4 regions of the Pseudoalteromonas sp. 120-MNA-CIBAN-0494 genome follow, and region 2 is predicted to be linked to each of the others. Evidence: predicted binding sites of a transcription regulator. Region 2 holds the regulator's gene; each other region holds the start of a gene.
What was found. Region 2 encodes ArgR, which controls arginine synthesis, uptake and breakdown. Its sites were predicted from a motif close to ANTGAATANNTATTCANT; they were not measured.
Positions count from the first base shown of each region.

Region 1: the regulator ArgR is predicted to act here: its motif matches at 1,745-1,762, upstream of AAEY55_RS06450 (aspartate aminotransferase family protein).
Region 3: the regulator ArgR is predicted to act here: its motif matches at 1,350-1,367, upstream of argC (N-acetyl-gamma-glutamyl-phosphate reductase).
Region 4: the regulator ArgR is predicted to act here: its motif matches at 2,133-2,150, upstream of gltB (glutamate synthase large subunit).

Region 1 is NZ_JBEOOE010000006.1:78,869-83,069, reverse strand. It holds gene astA (arginine N-succinyltransferase) at 1-228, opposite strand, end outside; gene AAEY55_RS06450 (aspartate aminotransferase family protein) at 316-1,521, opposite strand; gene AAEY55_RS06445 (HDOD domain-containing protein) at 1,890-3,050, opposite strand; gene AAEY55_RS06440 (aminodeoxychorismate/anthranilate synthase component II) at 3,096-3,677, opposite strand; gene AAEY55_RS06435 (YdcH family protein) at 3,949-4,191, shown strand.
Region 2 is NZ_JBEOOE010000002.1:248,987-253,187, reverse strand. It holds gene AAEY55_RS02880 (iron ABC transporter permease) at 1-38, shown strand, start outside; gene AAEY55_RS02875 (ABC transporter ATP-binding protein) at 39-1,088, shown strand; gene AAEY55_RS02870 (Dyp-type peroxidase) at 1,139-2,038, shown strand; gene argR (transcriptional regulator ArgR) at 2,054-2,521, opposite strand; gene mdh (malate dehydrogenase) at 2,748-3,680, shown strand; gene ispB (octaprenyl diphosphate synthase) at 3,784-4,201, opposite strand, start outside.
Region 3 is NZ_JBEOOE010000001.1:310,337-314,537, reverse strand. It holds gene panP (pyridoxal-dependent aspartate 1-decarboxylase PanP) at 1-76, shown strand, start outside; gene argE (acetylornithine deacetylase) at 140-1,294, opposite strand; gene argC (N-acetyl-gamma-glutamyl-phosphate reductase) at 1,518-2,528, shown strand; gene argB (acetylglutamate kinase) at 2,529-3,296, shown strand; gene AAEY55_RS01420 (ornithine carbamoyltransferase) at 3,304-4,201, shown strand, end outside.
Region 4 is NZ_JBEOOE010000017.1:31,660-35,860, forward strand. It holds gene AAEY55_RS11575 (NADP-dependent oxidoreductase) at 1-72, opposite strand, end outside; gene AAEY55_RS11580 (anhydro-N-acetylmuramic acid kinase) at 554-1,759, shown strand; gene gltB (glutamate synthase large subunit) at 2,384-4,201, shown strand, end outside.

The DNA of each region.
Region 1 (4,201 bases), on a different contig from region 2:
ACCTGAGGTGCCAACTACTTCACCTGTTTCGGTGTCCTCTAGTACAAATAAATAACCTTCGTCGCCCGGCTCGGTAGCAGCTTTTGCAAATGAGCTAACCGAATGATCTATTTTCTTTTGCAATAACTTTTCATTATTAGGTAAAGAAGTAAAGCCATGACCCGATTCGTGGGCTATTTTCACTAATGCAGGGTAGTCACTTTGTTGGATTGGGCGAAGGATCATCATAAACCCGCTTACTCCCTTATATTATAACGGTAAATTAAAATTAGAGGGCAAACTAGGTCTGCCCTTAATAGATATTGTTTGGCTATGTTAAGCGCTTACAACACTGGCTACTGCTTTTTCAAAGCGTGCCATACCTTCACGAATGTCGGCTTCTGGGATAACTAATGATGGTGTAAAACGAACCACGTCAGCACCGGCAACTAATGACATAAGACCGTGCTCAGTACCTGCCACTAAAAACTCTTTTGCACGACCTTTGTATTGCTCGCTTACTACTGCACCAATTAATAAACCTTGGCCGCGAATTTCGCTAAACACGTGGTATTTATTATTAATTTCAGTAAGTAGTTGGTTAAATAATGCTGCTTTTGCTGTTACACCAGCAAGTACTTCTGGGGTATTTACAGTATCGAATGCTGCTTCGGCAACGGCGCACGCTAATGGGTTACCACCATAAGTAGAACCATGCGTACCTACTTTAAGGTGTTGTGCAATTTCAGTTGTGGTGATCATAGCACCAATAGGAAAACCGCCGCCCAATGCTTTAGCCGTAGTTAAAATGTCAGGAACAACGTTTAAACCTTGGTATGCGTATAAGTTACCTGTACGGCCAACACCTGTTTGCACTTCATCAAAAATAAGCAGTGCATTATGTTTAGTACATAAATCACGAACGCCTTGTGCAAATTCGTCAGTTGGCGAAACAATACCGCCTTCACCTTGTAGTGGCTCCATCATTACGGCACATGTTTTGTCGCTAATAAGGGCTTCAAATGCTGCCAGGTCGTTGTAATCACAATGTACAATGTCGCCTGGCTTAGGACCAAAACCATCTGAGTATGCCGCTTGGCCACCAACAGTTACGGTAAAGAATGTACGGCCGTGGAAACCTTTGTTGAATGCGATGATTTGTGATTTTTCTGCGCCAAATTGATCAAGGGCAAAACGACGCGCTAATTTAAGTGCTGCTTCGTTTGCTTCTGCGCCTGAGTTGGCAAAGTAAACTTTTTCGGCAAAGGTTGCATCAACCATTTTTTTAGCTAAGCGTAGTGCTGGCTCGTTGGTCATTACATTTGATAGATGCCAAAGCTTTTCGCCTTGCTCTTTTAATGCGCCTACTAATGCAGGGTGGCAATGGCCAAGACAGTTAACGGCAATACCACCAGCAAAGTCGATAAACTCTCGACCTTGTTGATCCCATACGCGAGAGCCTTCGCCTCGAACTGGAATTACGCTTGAAGGTGCGTAGTTAGGAACCATTACGTGATCAAATAATTCGCGATTGACTGTCATTTTATTTCCTCTTAATTGTGTACATCACAAAGCCGTAAATAGCTGTGTGGTAACCTGTAGCATATGTGTTTTTTAGCAAACTCAGTATAGCGATATTTGCATAAAAAGGGCTGTGTGGTTCAATTTTCAGACGCTTATTATTTCAGAAAACATTGATTATGTCTCTTCAAAAACTTTCATGTAACCCTTGATAATAAAGGGCTTGAGATATAATTTCATAGATAGTGAATAACTATTTGCTTGCTTTATGCAACTCGTTTTTAGCCAATAAAGCGCCTGAACAACGAGCGCGCCTCACTTTAAACGGGGAAATGTATTGAAAAGAGATAATAAAAAGTGAATGGATAGTCGCAAAAAAATTAACAAATTTAATCAATTTGAATAGCAAGATTATTAAAATTGCTTGCTTGGAGTGCTTTTAGCTCTTTTTTGGTGAACTTAAAGTACGAAAACCAACTAAGCGTTTCATCCGGTTCAACTAGCTGATGCTGCTTTAGCGTTAAGTACTGAGAGTAACATCGTGCTTTTAGCATTACCTGCGTTAAAGGCAGCGCTGTATCGCCTTTTTCTACACCATTAACGAGTTGCTGCATTACGCTATTAAACGGCAAATACTTAAAGGCCATTTTTTCAATTATTTTAGCGCTAATAGCCAACGACTGTTCGCTCAGTAAGGTGGTTAAAAATAAAGGGTCTGGTTTTAGCTCTAGCAATGCAGTATGCAAGCCTTTATTCGCTGTAGTGCGAGCAAATTGTACTTTTCGCTGCCAAATTTGCTCAAACACTTTTAAATATAAACGCACTAAGGCTATTTGCCCCACGTTTAATAACATCCCTAAAGTAAAAGCATGGCTTGGGTTAACCTCGTTAACTTCAGCAATTTTTTGTGCAGCAATAGCATTCGCCATGGCGCTTTCTTTTAAGCGCCTTTTTAGTAACGAAAAAGGCTCTGTGCTATAAGGCATCCAATGGCGCACTGCAAAAGTTGGTACTACTAGCTGTAAGTTATCTAGGCCAATATAACGCAGCGCTAAAGCGGGGCTATCTACTTTCACTGCGGTATTTTTGCTGCGCTGATTACGATAATAAGGCAAGTTAACTAAAGTAACTAACTCTCTGCCAAGCCAGCTTAGGTCGTTAACTAAGGGCTCTAAGCGCCCAACCGATGCGCTTTTTGTGGCTAAAATATCTAACATGGCACATACGCTGTCCTCTACACCTATGGTGTTTTGAATAACACTGTCTATATCGCTAAGCTGCTCAGACATCATTTTTTCTATTGCTTTATGCAGTTGCTCGCTCGCTGCTGCACGATATTTATGATGCGCGGTGCTTTTTAGCTTGCGCTTTTGCTGAGCGGCAACCTCTACTTCAAGTAATGTGCGTTGCTTTAGTGGTTCGCCATAGTCCATTTCTAGCGTATGAATAAAGCCAATTTGTTGATGAGCAAAGTTATGACCAAGCAGCAAATCATGTGCTCGTTGATTAAGCATTTTAACAATACGCGGTTGCTGCACTATTTCGGTCATGGCTCTCTGTCTTTAATGTAATGATATTTACTTAATACTATAAGCTTAGAAGCGAGTTAAAAAGTTATCAAGTAACGCTAAACCTTGCTCAGTTAAAATAGCTTCCGGATGAAATTGTACACCTTCAAGTGCTAAGTCTGTATGTAATAATCCCATAATTTCGTCAAACTCACCTTGCTGGGTTTGTGTCCAGGCTGTTACTTGCAACTCTTTAGGCAGCGACTGTGCCTCAACAATTAAAGAATGATACCGACAGACCGTTAAGGGCTTAGCTAAACCTTTAAATACTCCTTGATCGCTATGGTAAATTGGCGATGTTTTACCGTGCATTACTTTTTTAGCACGCACCACCTTTGCTCCTAAGGCTTGGGCAATAGTTTGATGCCCTAAGCAAATTCCTAAAATAGGATACTGCCCTTTTAATTGCTCAACAATACTTAATGAAATACCCGCTTCGCTTGGGCTTTTAGGACCGGGTGATATAACAATATGTTGAGGATTTAACTGCTTAATTTGGCTAAGCGTTATTTGGTCGTTGCGCTTAACCAGTACCTCTTGATCTAAACGCTGAAAGTACTGTACCAAGTTATAGGTAAACGAGTCGTAATTGTCGATCATTAAAAGCATGTAATAAAGCACTCAAAATAGTTATTGTTTGCGAGGAGTTGTTGCATTTTGTATTCTAACTTAAGCATCTTTGAGTGTCAGTGCTTTGTATAGTGATATATAAGTATTTCCGTAATAATAATTAATAACGGCTATGTGTTGATTTATACTCAAGCAACCCCCAGCTCTAATATTATGGCGTACATAAATACCCATACAATCTGAATTTAACTAAACCCTAAGCGTGTTATTTTTAAAACACATTTATTACACGCACCGTTAAGGAGTACCTATGTTAGGCGAAGATCATTCATTAACTCAAGACTTTCCTGAGCACCTAAATACCATTAAAAAACTCAATAGCAATGATCCAGAGTTTGCAGATAAAGCCAAAAAATACAACGCGCTTGATAAAGAAATTCGTACCTTAGAGCTGCAAGACGCGCCTATCGATGACGAGGAAATGCTGCAATTAAAACATGACCGTGTGGTGTTAAAAGATTGGCTACATCAACAACTGTTAAAAGCCAGCTAAGCGCAATTTA
Region 2 (4,201 bases):
TGTATTTTATTAACCGTTCTATGGAGCAACGTAGTTAAATGAGTAGTTTGATTTTACAAGGCGTGAGCTATCAATATAACGGTACTAAGGTTATTCACGAGCTAAATTTAACCATAGGTAAAAACGAAATAGTGTGTTTGTTAGGTGCCAGTGGTTGTGGTAAAACCACCACCTTAAAAGCAATTGCAGGGCTAATAGAAACGCAACAAGGAAGCGTGTTTATCGATGGTAAGCTGGTGAGTAACGCCAATACATTTATCTCGCCAGAGCATCGTAATATTGGCATGATGTTTCAAGATTATGCGTTATTCCCGCATTTAACCGTGGCACATAATATTGCTTTTGGCTTAAGTAAAATGAGTAAAGAGCAAAAGCAACAGCGCGTTGATGAAATGCTTAAGCTGGTGCATTTAGTTGGCTGCGCCGACAGGTATCCGCATCAGTTATCGGGTGGGCAACAACAGCGCGTGGCGATTGCGCGTGCACTTGCTTACAAACCAAGTTTACTATTACTTGATGAGCCGTTTTCGAATATAGACACTCAAGTACGCTTTGAATTAATTGCCGATATTCGCCGCATAATTAAAACTCAACAAGTGTCGGCAGTATTTGTTACCCACTCAAAGGAAGAGGCTTTTGCATTTGCAGACACGCTGGCTATTATGCACCAGGGTAAAATAGCTCAGCAGGGCACCCCAGAACAGCTTTTTGCTAAACCAAGCTCAAAGGAGGTTGCAGAGTTTCTGGGTCAGGGCATATACTTAAGCGCAGAAGTGTTAACAGCAACTGAATATAAAACCGCTTTTGGCCTAGTTGAGTCGGTTATTGCGCACCAGCACCAGGCTAATATAGGAAAAATATATGTGCGTCCTCATCAAATAGAGCTAATGAGCGACAATAAAAAAGATAGCCATAGTGAACGCGCCACCATATTAAGCAGTCGTTTTATTGGTTCGGCTTATGTTTACACTGTAGTTATTGCACAACAAGAAATAGAAGTTGCAGCGCAATATGGCCAGTCATTTGTTCAAAATGAGCAGGTTATAATAAAAATAAAACCCCACACGGTGAATTTTTTCGAATCATAAATTAATTTGTTATTCGCTGTGTTTATCTATTTATAAGCTAAGGAATAACAATGGCACAAGCGCAATCAGGGATTTGTGCTGAAGCAAACTTACACGGTTTGCATTTATTTTTTAATGTGTTTGATGGCCAAGATGAGTCATTACGTACAAAGCTCAAGCAAGTAAGCGCTATTGAGGAAGAGTTTAGCGATCAGTTTTCTGAATCTATGCTTTCTTGTATGGTGGCTATTGGTGCACAGTATTGGCCGCATATTTTGCCAGAGTATATCCCCAGTGAACTACAAAGCTTTCCTAATATAAATCATAATGAACACGCAATGAGCGTGCAGCCGTGTGATTTGTTTGTGCAAATACGTTCAGACCGCGAAGACGTCAATCATTTATTTGCACTGCAAATTTTAAAGTTATTTGCACCAGACGTAGAGCTGGTGGAACAAATTCGTAATTTTAGATTTTTAGATGGTCGCGATTTCAATGGTTTTATTTATGGTGGCAAAATGCCGCATGGCCGACAAAAGCGGGCAACGGCGTTAATAAATAAACCAGGTAGCTTTGAGGATCAAGGCAGTTATATTCATGTGCAACGTTATAAGCACGATCTAAGTGTATGGCAGCATCTATCGCTAGATGAGCAAGAGCAAATAATAGGTCGCACTCGCTTAGACAACACTCTTATAGCCCCAGCGCTTGAAACCAGCCATGCACAACGCAGTGAATTAAAAGATGAGCAAGGCCAGCCAATATTACTTAATCAAGGCATGCCTTATGGCGATGTTTACGAGCAAGGAATGCTGTCAATTACTTGCTCGGCCAGTGGAACCGCATTTGAACAGGTATTAAAAAGTCGTTTAGGTGAGGGGGAGTGCTATGATCATTGGCTTGATTTTACTCAAGCCGATATGGGGTCTGCGTTTTTTGCACCGTCAGTTGGGTTTTTAAAACAGTTATAACGCATGTTTTAAATACTAAACCGTATCAAATAAAATACGTACCCGCTCTAGGGTTAAGTCTATTTCAGATATTTTAGCTGGGGCAATAAAAATAGTGTCGTCGCCAGCTATAGTACCTAACACGCCATCGGCTTTACCTAATGAGTCAAGTAAACGCGCAATAAGCTGAGCCGCGCCTGGACTGGTACGGATAATAATCATCATTTCGTTATGCATTATATCAATAACAAGCTGGCGCAACGGGCTTTTTGCTGTGGGTACGCCCATTTCTGCTGGCAAGCAATACACCATTTCTTGTTTGGCATTGCGCGTTCGTACCGCGCCAAACTTACTAAGCATGCGCGACACTTTACTTTGGCTTATATTGTCAAAACCTTGCTCTTTTAACGAATCTACTATATCGCCTTGAGAACCAAAGTTTTCTTCTTTTAAAAGCGCTTTAAATGCTTTTACTAACGCTTCCTGTTTGTCTTGTGGTTGCATAGTTTTTATTTGCTTTTTATTATCCATGCCGCAAATTCTACACAAAAACGAATAATTATGCAGCAGTTGTTTATTTAACTTGCCAGTTTACTGTATTCAGGCCAAATGTTTTTACAACTATGGTCTAAAATATTACGAAAATAGGCAGGATAAATTTGTTTTTAGTCGCTAATTTCTTTATCTTAGAGCCATAAATATTTCCTACCTCAAATCACGGAGAATTCCAATGAAAGTTGCTGTATTAGGTGCTGCAGGCGGTATCGGTCAAGCGTTGTCTTTATTATTAAAAACAGGCTTACCAGCTGGTTCTGAATTATCACTATATGATGTTGCACCAGTAGTTCCAGGTGTTGCGGTTGATCTATCTCATATCCCTACAGCGGTTAAAGTAGCTGGCTTTGGCGCTGATGCGTTAAATGAAGCGCTTAAAGATGCTGATATCGTACTTATTCCTGCTGGCATGCCACGTAAGCCAGGTATGGATCGTGCAGATTTATTTAATGTAAATGCTGGCATCATCAAAACGTTAGCAGAAGGCATAGTTGCAAGTTGTCCTAAAGCGTTAGTAGGTATTATTACTAACCCAGTAAACGGCACTGTACCAATTGTTGCTGAAGTATTTAAAAAAGCTGGTACTTACGACGCTAAACGCGTATTCGGTATTACTACGCTTGACGTTATTCGTTCAGAAGCATTTGTTGCTGAACTTAAAGGCGTAGACGTAGCAACTGTTAAAGTTCCTGTAATTGGTGGCCACTCAGGTACTACTATTTTACCTCTACTTTCTCAAGTTGAAGGCGTGAGCTTTACAGATGAAGAAGTTGCAGCACTTACTCCACGTATCCAAAATGCGGGTACTGAAGTTGTAAATGCTAAAGCGGGTGGCGGTTCAGCTACTTTATCAATGGGTGCAGCAGCAGCTCGTTTTTGTATGTCTTTAGTTAAAGGCCTACAAGGTGAAGACGTTGTAGATTACGCGTACGTTGCTGTTGAAAATGGCGATGCGGAGTACTTTGCACACCCAGTACGTTTAGGTAAAAACGGCGTAGAAGAAATTCTTTCTTACGGCGAACTAAGCGCATTTGAAACAAAAGCAAAAAATGACATGCTTGAAACACTGAAAAAAGACATCAAAGAAGGTGTTGATTTCATGGCGTAATAGCCAAAATCAAGTGACAAAAAAGCCTGCGTTTGCAGGCTTTTTTATTGCTCGGAATTTAGCTAACCTGCACCCAGGTTAGCTACACATAAAGGCAGTAAAGTTAGTGATCGCGATCAACTGCAATACGGGCAAGGCTCACAAGTGCTTGTTTATATTCAGACTCAGCTAAAAAGTCTAAGCAAGCAATGGCTTTGTCGGCTTCAAGTTCGGCCTTTTGCATCGTAAATTCAAGCGCATTGGTTTGTTTAAGTGCCGCTAAAATTTCTTCAAGATGATCCATGCCATTACTGTGCTCTATAGCGTCACGGATCAGCTGTGTTTGCTGCTCATTACCATGTTGCATTGCATAAATAAGCGGCAGAGTTGGTTTCCCTTCGGCTAAATCATCACCAATATTTTTACCTAATTGATCTGCATCTGCGTTGTAATCAAGTACGTCATCAACGAGCTGAAACGCAGTACCTAAATGCATGCCGTATAGGTTAAGCGCATCAAGCGTGGCTTGGTTTTGCTCAGTA
Region 3 (4,201 bases), on a different contig from region 2:
AGAAATTTTAGCAGAACAAAAAGAGTTGGCTAAAACAGATCCGGTATTTAAAAAGTATTTAAGCAAGTATATGTAATTAAAATATTAGCTTAAATAAAAAAGACGCTATTTAGCGTCTTTTTTATTTTTATAATCGCAATTAAGAAAAGCTAAAACAACTCGCTTTAATTATATTAGTGATAATTTGCTGTGAAGGCTTAATTTTTTCCATTGCTAAAAATTCATCAGGTTGGTGCGCTTGGTTTATAGAGCCGGGGCCCATTACTATGGTTTCACAACCAAGCTGTTGAATAAATGGCGCTTCTGTACAGTAGTTTACTGCCACCGCTTTTTGCCCCGCTATTTTTTCGGCTAGTTTAACCAAAGCGCTATCGGTGCTACCAGTAAATGCAGGAATTGGTTCGTGTAAATCAATTACGCTTACGGCATTAGGGTATTGCTGGTTTATTTCGTGAGTTGCATCAAGTACTAACATTTGCAGCTCTTGCACGCTTAAGCCCGGTAATGGGCGCATATCTATATGCATTTCGCAGCAACCACAAATTCTGTTCGCGTTGTCGCCGCCATGAATATTACCAAAATTTAAGGTTGGATAGGGTATTTCAAAGTGTTCTATTGAATATTTATGCTTTAACTGTTCTTTTAAGATCAGTAGTTTTGTAATCACTTTGTGCATTACTTCGATGGCGTTAACACCACGTTCGGGATCTGAGCTATGGCCTGAGCGTCCGACTACTCTAATTGCGGTACTCATATGCCCTTTATGTGTAAATACTGGAGTCATATCAGTGGGTTCGCCAATTATACAGCGATCCGGTTTTAAATTTGGATGTTTACAAATTTGTTGAGCACCGGCCATTGTTGTTTCTTCATCGGCGGTGGCTAAGATCAAAATGGGCTGAGTTTGCTGCTTTTCATCAAGTTCACTAATAGCTTGCAGTACAAAAGCAAAAAAGCCTTTCATATCAATACTGCCTAAGCCATATAGTTTATTGTTGTGCTCGGTCAATTTAAATGGATTATGATTCCAGCGGCTATCGTCAAATGGCACTGTATCGGTATGGCCAGCGAGCATTAATCCACCATCGCCTTTACCGCGTTTAGCTAATAAATTATAGCGACCTTTGCCGCCTTCTAATTCAATTATTTCACAGCTAAAGCCTAAGCTTTCACACCATTGTGCCAGTAATTCAATAACATTTTTATTACTCATACACAGGCTATCTTCAATGGCACTAATAGAAGGCGCTGCAATTAATTGTTGGTACATAGAAATAAATGAAGGCAAAGACATAAAAAATCCAAAATAAGTAATCAATTTAATTGCATAACAATATAAAAGTATTTATGATGAATATCAATTCACTTTTTAAGCATAAATATTTTAAAAGTAGCGCCATGAAAATAATACGACGATAATCAACATTCATTAATTAATTAAAGTCTTAATTAGCCCAGAGCTAGTTTAAGCGAACAACATGGATAAGTAGTAACTAATTTTAAATAACGAGTAAACAATGAATGTAGTGATTATTGGCGCAAGCGGTTATAGCGGCGCAGAACTAGCAAGTTTAGTTGCTAAGCACCCTAAACTAATTTTAACTGGCTGTTATGTATCGCAAGGTAGCTTAGATAAAAATAAATTGCTGAGTGATTTATACCCCGAACACTTAGGGCTACTCGATCAGCCTTTACTGCCTCTTAGTGAATCTGCTTTTAGCGATATTGAAAACAGTGCCGATTACGTGTGTTTATGTACCGATCATAAAGTAAGCGTAGATTTAGCGCCGCGTTTTTTAGCCATGGGTAAAAAGGTATTTGATTTATCTGGTGGGTATCGCCTTGCGAGCAATGACGACTACGTTACTTATTATGGCTTTGAGCACCAACATCCAGAGTTATTAAATCAAGCTGCTTATGGTTTAGCTGAGTGGAATAGCGATGCTATTGCCGCGGCGCAATTAGTAGCCGTAGCGGGTTGTTATCCTACGGCTGCGCTTAATGCACTTAAGCCTTTGCAGCAGGCCGATTTATTAACAGAGCAAACAATTATAATTAATGCGGTATCGGGTGTAACCGGCGCAGGGCGTAAAGCTAGTATTGGTACCCATTTTTGCGAAGTGTCGCTTGCCCCTTATGGTTTATTTAATCATCGTCATGGCCCTGAAATAGAGCAACACCTTGGTCACAATGTTTTATTTACCCCCCATTTAGGTAATTTCCCGCGTGGTATTTTAGAAACTATTTATGTGCAATTAAAGCCTAATGTCACCATTGAGCAAGTAACACAAGCGTACCAAGTACTTGCCGATGAGCCGTTAATTCGTTTACTGGGCGATAAAATCCCCTCAATTAAAGGCGTAGCTAAACAGCCATATGTAGATATTGGCTGGCAGCAACAAGGCACACAGTTAATTGTTATAGCTGCCATTGATAATTTATTAAAAGGCGCTGCAGGACAAGCATTGCAGTGTATTAATTTATCAATGGGATTGGCGCATACCACAGGCTTAAAAGGATCGTTTTAAATGAGTAAAAAAACCTGGGTAATTAAACTTGGCGGCGCTGTACTTAATACAGAAAACGCGGCTAAAGCATTATTTTCAGTACTTAATGAGCAGCACAACGCGCAGTTTGTCATTGTGCATGGCGGAGGCGCGCTTGTAGACACTTGGCTTAAAGACGCCGGTTTTGCCAGTGCAAAGCATCAAGGTTTACGTATTAGCCCTAAAGAGCAAATGCCGTACATAGTGGGAGCGCTTGCAGGTTGTGCTAATAAACAATTAATGAGTGCGGCAATTAATGCTGGCCATAAACCAGTTGGTTTAAGTTTGTATGAAGCTGGTGTTACTGCCACGCAAAAACTAAAAGCATTATGTTTAGTGGGTAAATGTACCAGTAACGATGATTCGATTATTAACGATTTACTAAAAATTGGCCGTATGCCAATTGTCAGCTCAATTGGTTTTGACTTGCAAGGGCTTTGGTACAACGTTAATGCTGACGAAGCCGCCGCTGCAATTGCCAACAACTTAAACGCAGAACTAATATTTATGACCGATGTTGAAGCAGTGCTTGATGCAAATAAGCAGCCTTTACATCAACTAGATACAAAACACATTGATACTTTAATAAATGAAGGAGTAATTGTGGGCGGGATGGAGGTCAAAGTTAAGACCAGTCTTCACGCTGCCCAACACTTACGACGCGGTGTGTATATTTCCAGCTGGCAAAAGCCAGAAAACTTAACAGCTTTGCTGCAAGGCAAGCATGTCGGAACTAAAATTACACCATAGGTTTATTATGTTTGAGAATTTTTTAACGGGTTTAGAATTAGACCAACAAGGCGCACTTAACTTATTAAAGCTAGCGCAAGATATTAAAGCAAACCCTAAAAAATACAGCCAAGTATTGGCTGGTAAGTCAGTGGTTACTTTATTTGAAAAACAAAGCTTACGTACACGTTTATCGTTTGATATTGGTATAAATCGCTTAGGCGGCCATGCCGTGTATTTAGATCAACAAAATGGCGCGATGGGTGCACGTGAGTCAGTAAAAGATTTTGCTCTTAATATTTCTACCTGGGCAGATGGTATTGTAGCGCGCGTAAATCAGCACAGTACATTAACCACATTAGCGCAGTATTCATCGGTGCCAGTAGTTAATAGCTTGTGTGATTTATATCATCCTTGCCAAGCACTTGCTGATTTTTTAACACTACAAGAAGTGCATGGCGATGTGAGTCAATTAAAGTTAGCTTATTTAGGTGAGGGCAACAACGTAACGCATTCATTAATGTTGCTTGCTGCAACATTAGGTACAGACTTTGTTGCCGTTACGCCTAAAGGATGTTCTCCAGATTCACAAGTTCTGAAAAAAGCGGAACAAATAGCAGCAATGAATGGTGCATCAGTAATGGTGAGCGACAGAGTAGAAGCTGCTGTTGGTGCAAACGCAGTATACGCCGACACTTGGGTATCAATGGGCGACACCACACCACTTGAGTTAGTAAAAGAAAAATACATGCCTTATCAATTAAATAAAGCATTATTAGAGCAAACCGGTGCAACAACAGTGTTACATTGCCAACCGGCACACCGTGAGTTCGAAATTACCTCTGAGGTAATGGACGGTCCAGCGTCAAAAATTATACAACAAGCCGAGAATCGTATGCATGCGCAAAACGCTCTGCTAGTTACAT
Region 4 (4,201 bases), on a different contig from region 2:
TGCAAAGTTTTCATCGGTAGGAGCACCGTGTGGGCGTGATGCTAACGTGAGTTGTCGACTGGTTACTGACATATAAAATCTCCAATAGATGAGTGAACTACTTTGATCTGAATGTTTTAGTTTGTGTTTAAAGCAAAGTTGAAACTAAACAATAATGCGCAGATAAGTAGTAAGAAACCTGAGCTCCGGATAATAAACTTATCTCAAGCAGCTATTTTCAGCGCTAACTGCGTTGAATTTACTTGCAATAGGCCAGCTATTGACGCGTAAATTCGCCTTGTTTTCACTGAAAACCTCTGGCTAGAGAAAATAAAATCAAATATAACGATGATTCAATACGTTAGTAAATCTCTTAACCAGAGCTCAGGTTAAGTATGTATATCTTAATACAGGAGTTTTGGGCACACGGTTAAAAAATCAACCCCAAGGTGTGAGTATTTACTCTAAGGTGAGTTTATAAGTGGATTAACTGATTTCTATAGCGCTATAACTTTTATTTAAACTACTCTAAAATGAATGCTATTAACTTAACAACAATAGATGCGAAATTATTATGCACCCACACATTAGTAAGCTTTATAACAGTGCGTTAAAGCCAAGCCGATTAATTATAGGCCTAATGAGTGGTACCTCGTTAGATGGACTTGATGTTGCCTTATGTAAAATAACTGCCGCGGGTGTGCATACCCAAATTGAGGTTTTAAAGTTTACTACGGTTGATTATAGCGATGATTATAAAACAAAAATAAAGCAGGTATTTGCCAAGCGTGAATGCAACTTAGAATACCTTACGTTACTGCACCCTTGGGTTGGTAAATTACATGGCGACATGGTTAATCAGTGTTTAAACAGCTGGCAGGTAAACCCAGCCAATATAGATGTAATAGCCAGCCACGGACAAACTATTTACCACTGTCCTAAAAGCCAGCATCAGTATAACGATTTTAACAATGGCACTTTACAAATTGGCGACAGCGACCAAATAGCCGTTACTACAGGTATTACTACCATTGGCGATTTTAGGCAAAAGCATATAGCAGCAGGCGGCGAGGGCGCACCACTTGCCGTGTATGGTGATTATTTGTTTTTTTCAAGCTCTGACGAAAACCGTATTTTGCTCAATATGGGCGGTATAGCTAACCTCACTTTTTTACCCCAAAATGGCGATAGCAACGCAGTATTTAGCTCTGACATTGGCCCATGTAATACCATTATGGATGCCTATGTGCAGCGTTATTTTAATAACATGCATTACGATGAAAACGCTGCGATAGCGAAAGCGGGCGTTATTAATACTGCGTTACTAACAGCGCTTTGCGACAATCATTTTTTAACCCTAAAAATGCCAAAAACTACTGGCCCTGAAGTGTTTAATCTGGCTTATTTAGAGGCTGCGCAACAGGCTTCAAATACCCAAAAGTTAAGTCATCAAGACGTAATGGCCACCTTAAACCGCTTTACCGCAGAGGTTATTGCCAATGCGCTAAATACGTGTGTAAAAATGGCGCCCAATAGTGTGGTGTATGCCAGTGGCGGCGGCATTCACAATTTACTCTTAATGCAACATTTAGTAACGCTTTGTCCGGCCATAAAAGGTTTTAAAAATACTCACGCATTAGGGGTTGATCCCGACGCGAAAGAAGCGGTACTTTTTGCTATTTTAGCTAACGAATGCTTAGCCGGTGAGCAGCTACACCTTGATAATAAAGCCCAAGGAATTGCAGGCGTTACTATGGGTAAAGTGAGTTTTGCAGATTGAAACCACATATTCTAAGCTTAAGTTTTTAGGTGAGACCTAGCCAAACTCACTGTTTGGCCTTTGCATAACTGCGACTTACTGTTTTAGGGTAAGCTTATTTTTTTGCGCTGCCATTAGCGTGAATATTGTTTTGTAGTAATTAATTGCAGCTGCGCTTTAATTATTATAAAAATGTTATTGCTTATTTACTTTTTAAAGATGCACCAATCCTCCCTTAGTTTCGCCCCTCAGGCCTTAGTGGTGCACTTTTATAACTAAAAAGACCAAACCCATCCAAATCAACTATGCGCTTTTTTAAAACATAAGGCATAGTTATTAAATGCAGTGTAAATGGGCTGTTAATAACTATTTTAGACTATATATATTCATATAATCTGAATGTATATTCATTTCTTAGTTGACTCAGCGTTATTTTACGGCTAGTTTTTATCCCCCTTTGATTAAAGTTTTCACTAATAAATACTGCACTATACAAATTCAAAAAGATTTTACAGTGGCTGTTTTAGGCATTTTAACGATTTTTTGAATGAGATAAGCGCATACCTCGAGTATATAAAAATATATGACTTAATTAGTAAGCACAATTTAGCTGATAGCAATAGGCTGATGAAATAGGAATAAGTAATGAATGATATGAGCAAAAAATCCCAAGGTCTTTATCGCGCTGAATTTGAACATGACAGTTGCGGCATTGGCTTTGTCGCTAACCTTAAGGGTAAAAAGTCACACGATATTATCGAAAATGCACTCACCATGCTCAGCTGCATGGAACATCGTGGTGGAACAGGGTTTGACGTTAAAAGTGGTGATGGTGCTGGTATTCTTATTCAAATTCCTCATGAGTTTTTCCGTCAAGAAACCGCAAAGCTAGGGTGGACGCTGCCAAGCGCCTTAAACTATGGTGTGGGGATGATTTTTTTCCCGCGCGATAAAGCACTTAGCGACGCGTGTAAAAAAATACTAAATCAAAATATTGCCGAACTGGGTTTAACCTTAATAGGGTATCGGGATGTTCCGGGCGATAACTCTATGTTAGGCGCGGCTTCATTTGAAAGCGAGCCAAATATTGAGCAAGTGTTTATTGCTAAGCCGCAAGCGCTAAGCGCACAAGAATTTGAACGTAAGCTGTTTGTGCTGCGTAAATACACCTCGCATAAAATTAATGGTTTAGATTTCACCGAACGTGACGAATTTTATGTAACCTCAATGTCATCTACCAAAATTGTTTATAAAGGCCAGTTTACTACCGAGCAAGTGCGCCAGTATTACCTTGATCTGCAAGACGAGCGTACTATTTCGGGAATGGCGATGTTTCATTCTCGTTTTTCAACCAACACTTTTCCTGCTTGGCGCCGCGCGCAGCCGTTTCGTTATATAGCCCACAATGGTGAAATTAATACGGTACGCGGTAATATTAACTGGATGAATGCTCGTGAGGCATTGTTTAGCTCGGTTAATTTTAGCGATGCTGAATTGAATATGTTAAATCCGGTGTGTAATAACGATAACTCAGATTCGGCTAATCTTGATATGGCTATTGAGCTATTAGTGCTCAGCGGGCGGTCTTTGGCGCAAGTAATGATGATGATGGTGCCAGAAGCATGGCAAACACAAACCAATATGGATGCCACCAAGCGCGCATTTTATGAATACTATGCGTGTATTATGGAGCCTTGGGATGGCCCAGCATCGTTATCGTTTACCGATGGCAACGTTATTGGTGCAACACTTGACCGTAATGGTTTGCGCCCTTCGCGTTACTTGTTAACCGAAGATGGCACGCTAGTGATGGGCTCTGAAACCGGTGCATTGTGCGTTGATCAATCAACGGTTGTTGAAAAAGGGCGTTTGCAACCGGGTAAAATATTTATTGCTGACTTAGAGCAAGGTCGCATTATTAGTGATGACGAAGTAAAACAACACGTTAGCTCGGCTCAGCCGTATGCTCGTTGGTTAGCTGAAAACAAAATTGAATTAGACAATTTACCCGTTCCTAGCGCGTCTTTTGCCCAGCCGCCATTGGCAGAGCTGCGAAAAATACAAAAAGCATTTGGTTACACCAGCGAAGATCTTAACCTAGTACTGGCGGGTATGGTTGGTACGGCTAAAGAGCCACTAGGCGCTATGGGTACCGACACGCCGCTTGCAGTGCTGTCGCATCGCCCGCAACAATTATCACATTATTTTAAGCAGTTATTTGCGCAAGTAACCAACCCACCCATCGACCCTATTCGTGAAGAGTTGGTTATGTCGTTGCGCGGTTATATTGGCCGCTCACTTAACTTGCTCGATGAAACACCTGGGCATTGCCATAAGGTTGAAATAGAACAGCCTGTATTGACCAATGAGCAATTACGCAAACTACAGTATATAGATAACAATCATCTTCAAGCTAAAACGATCGACATTACTTTTAAAGCCAGCGGTGGGCCAGGTGCACTA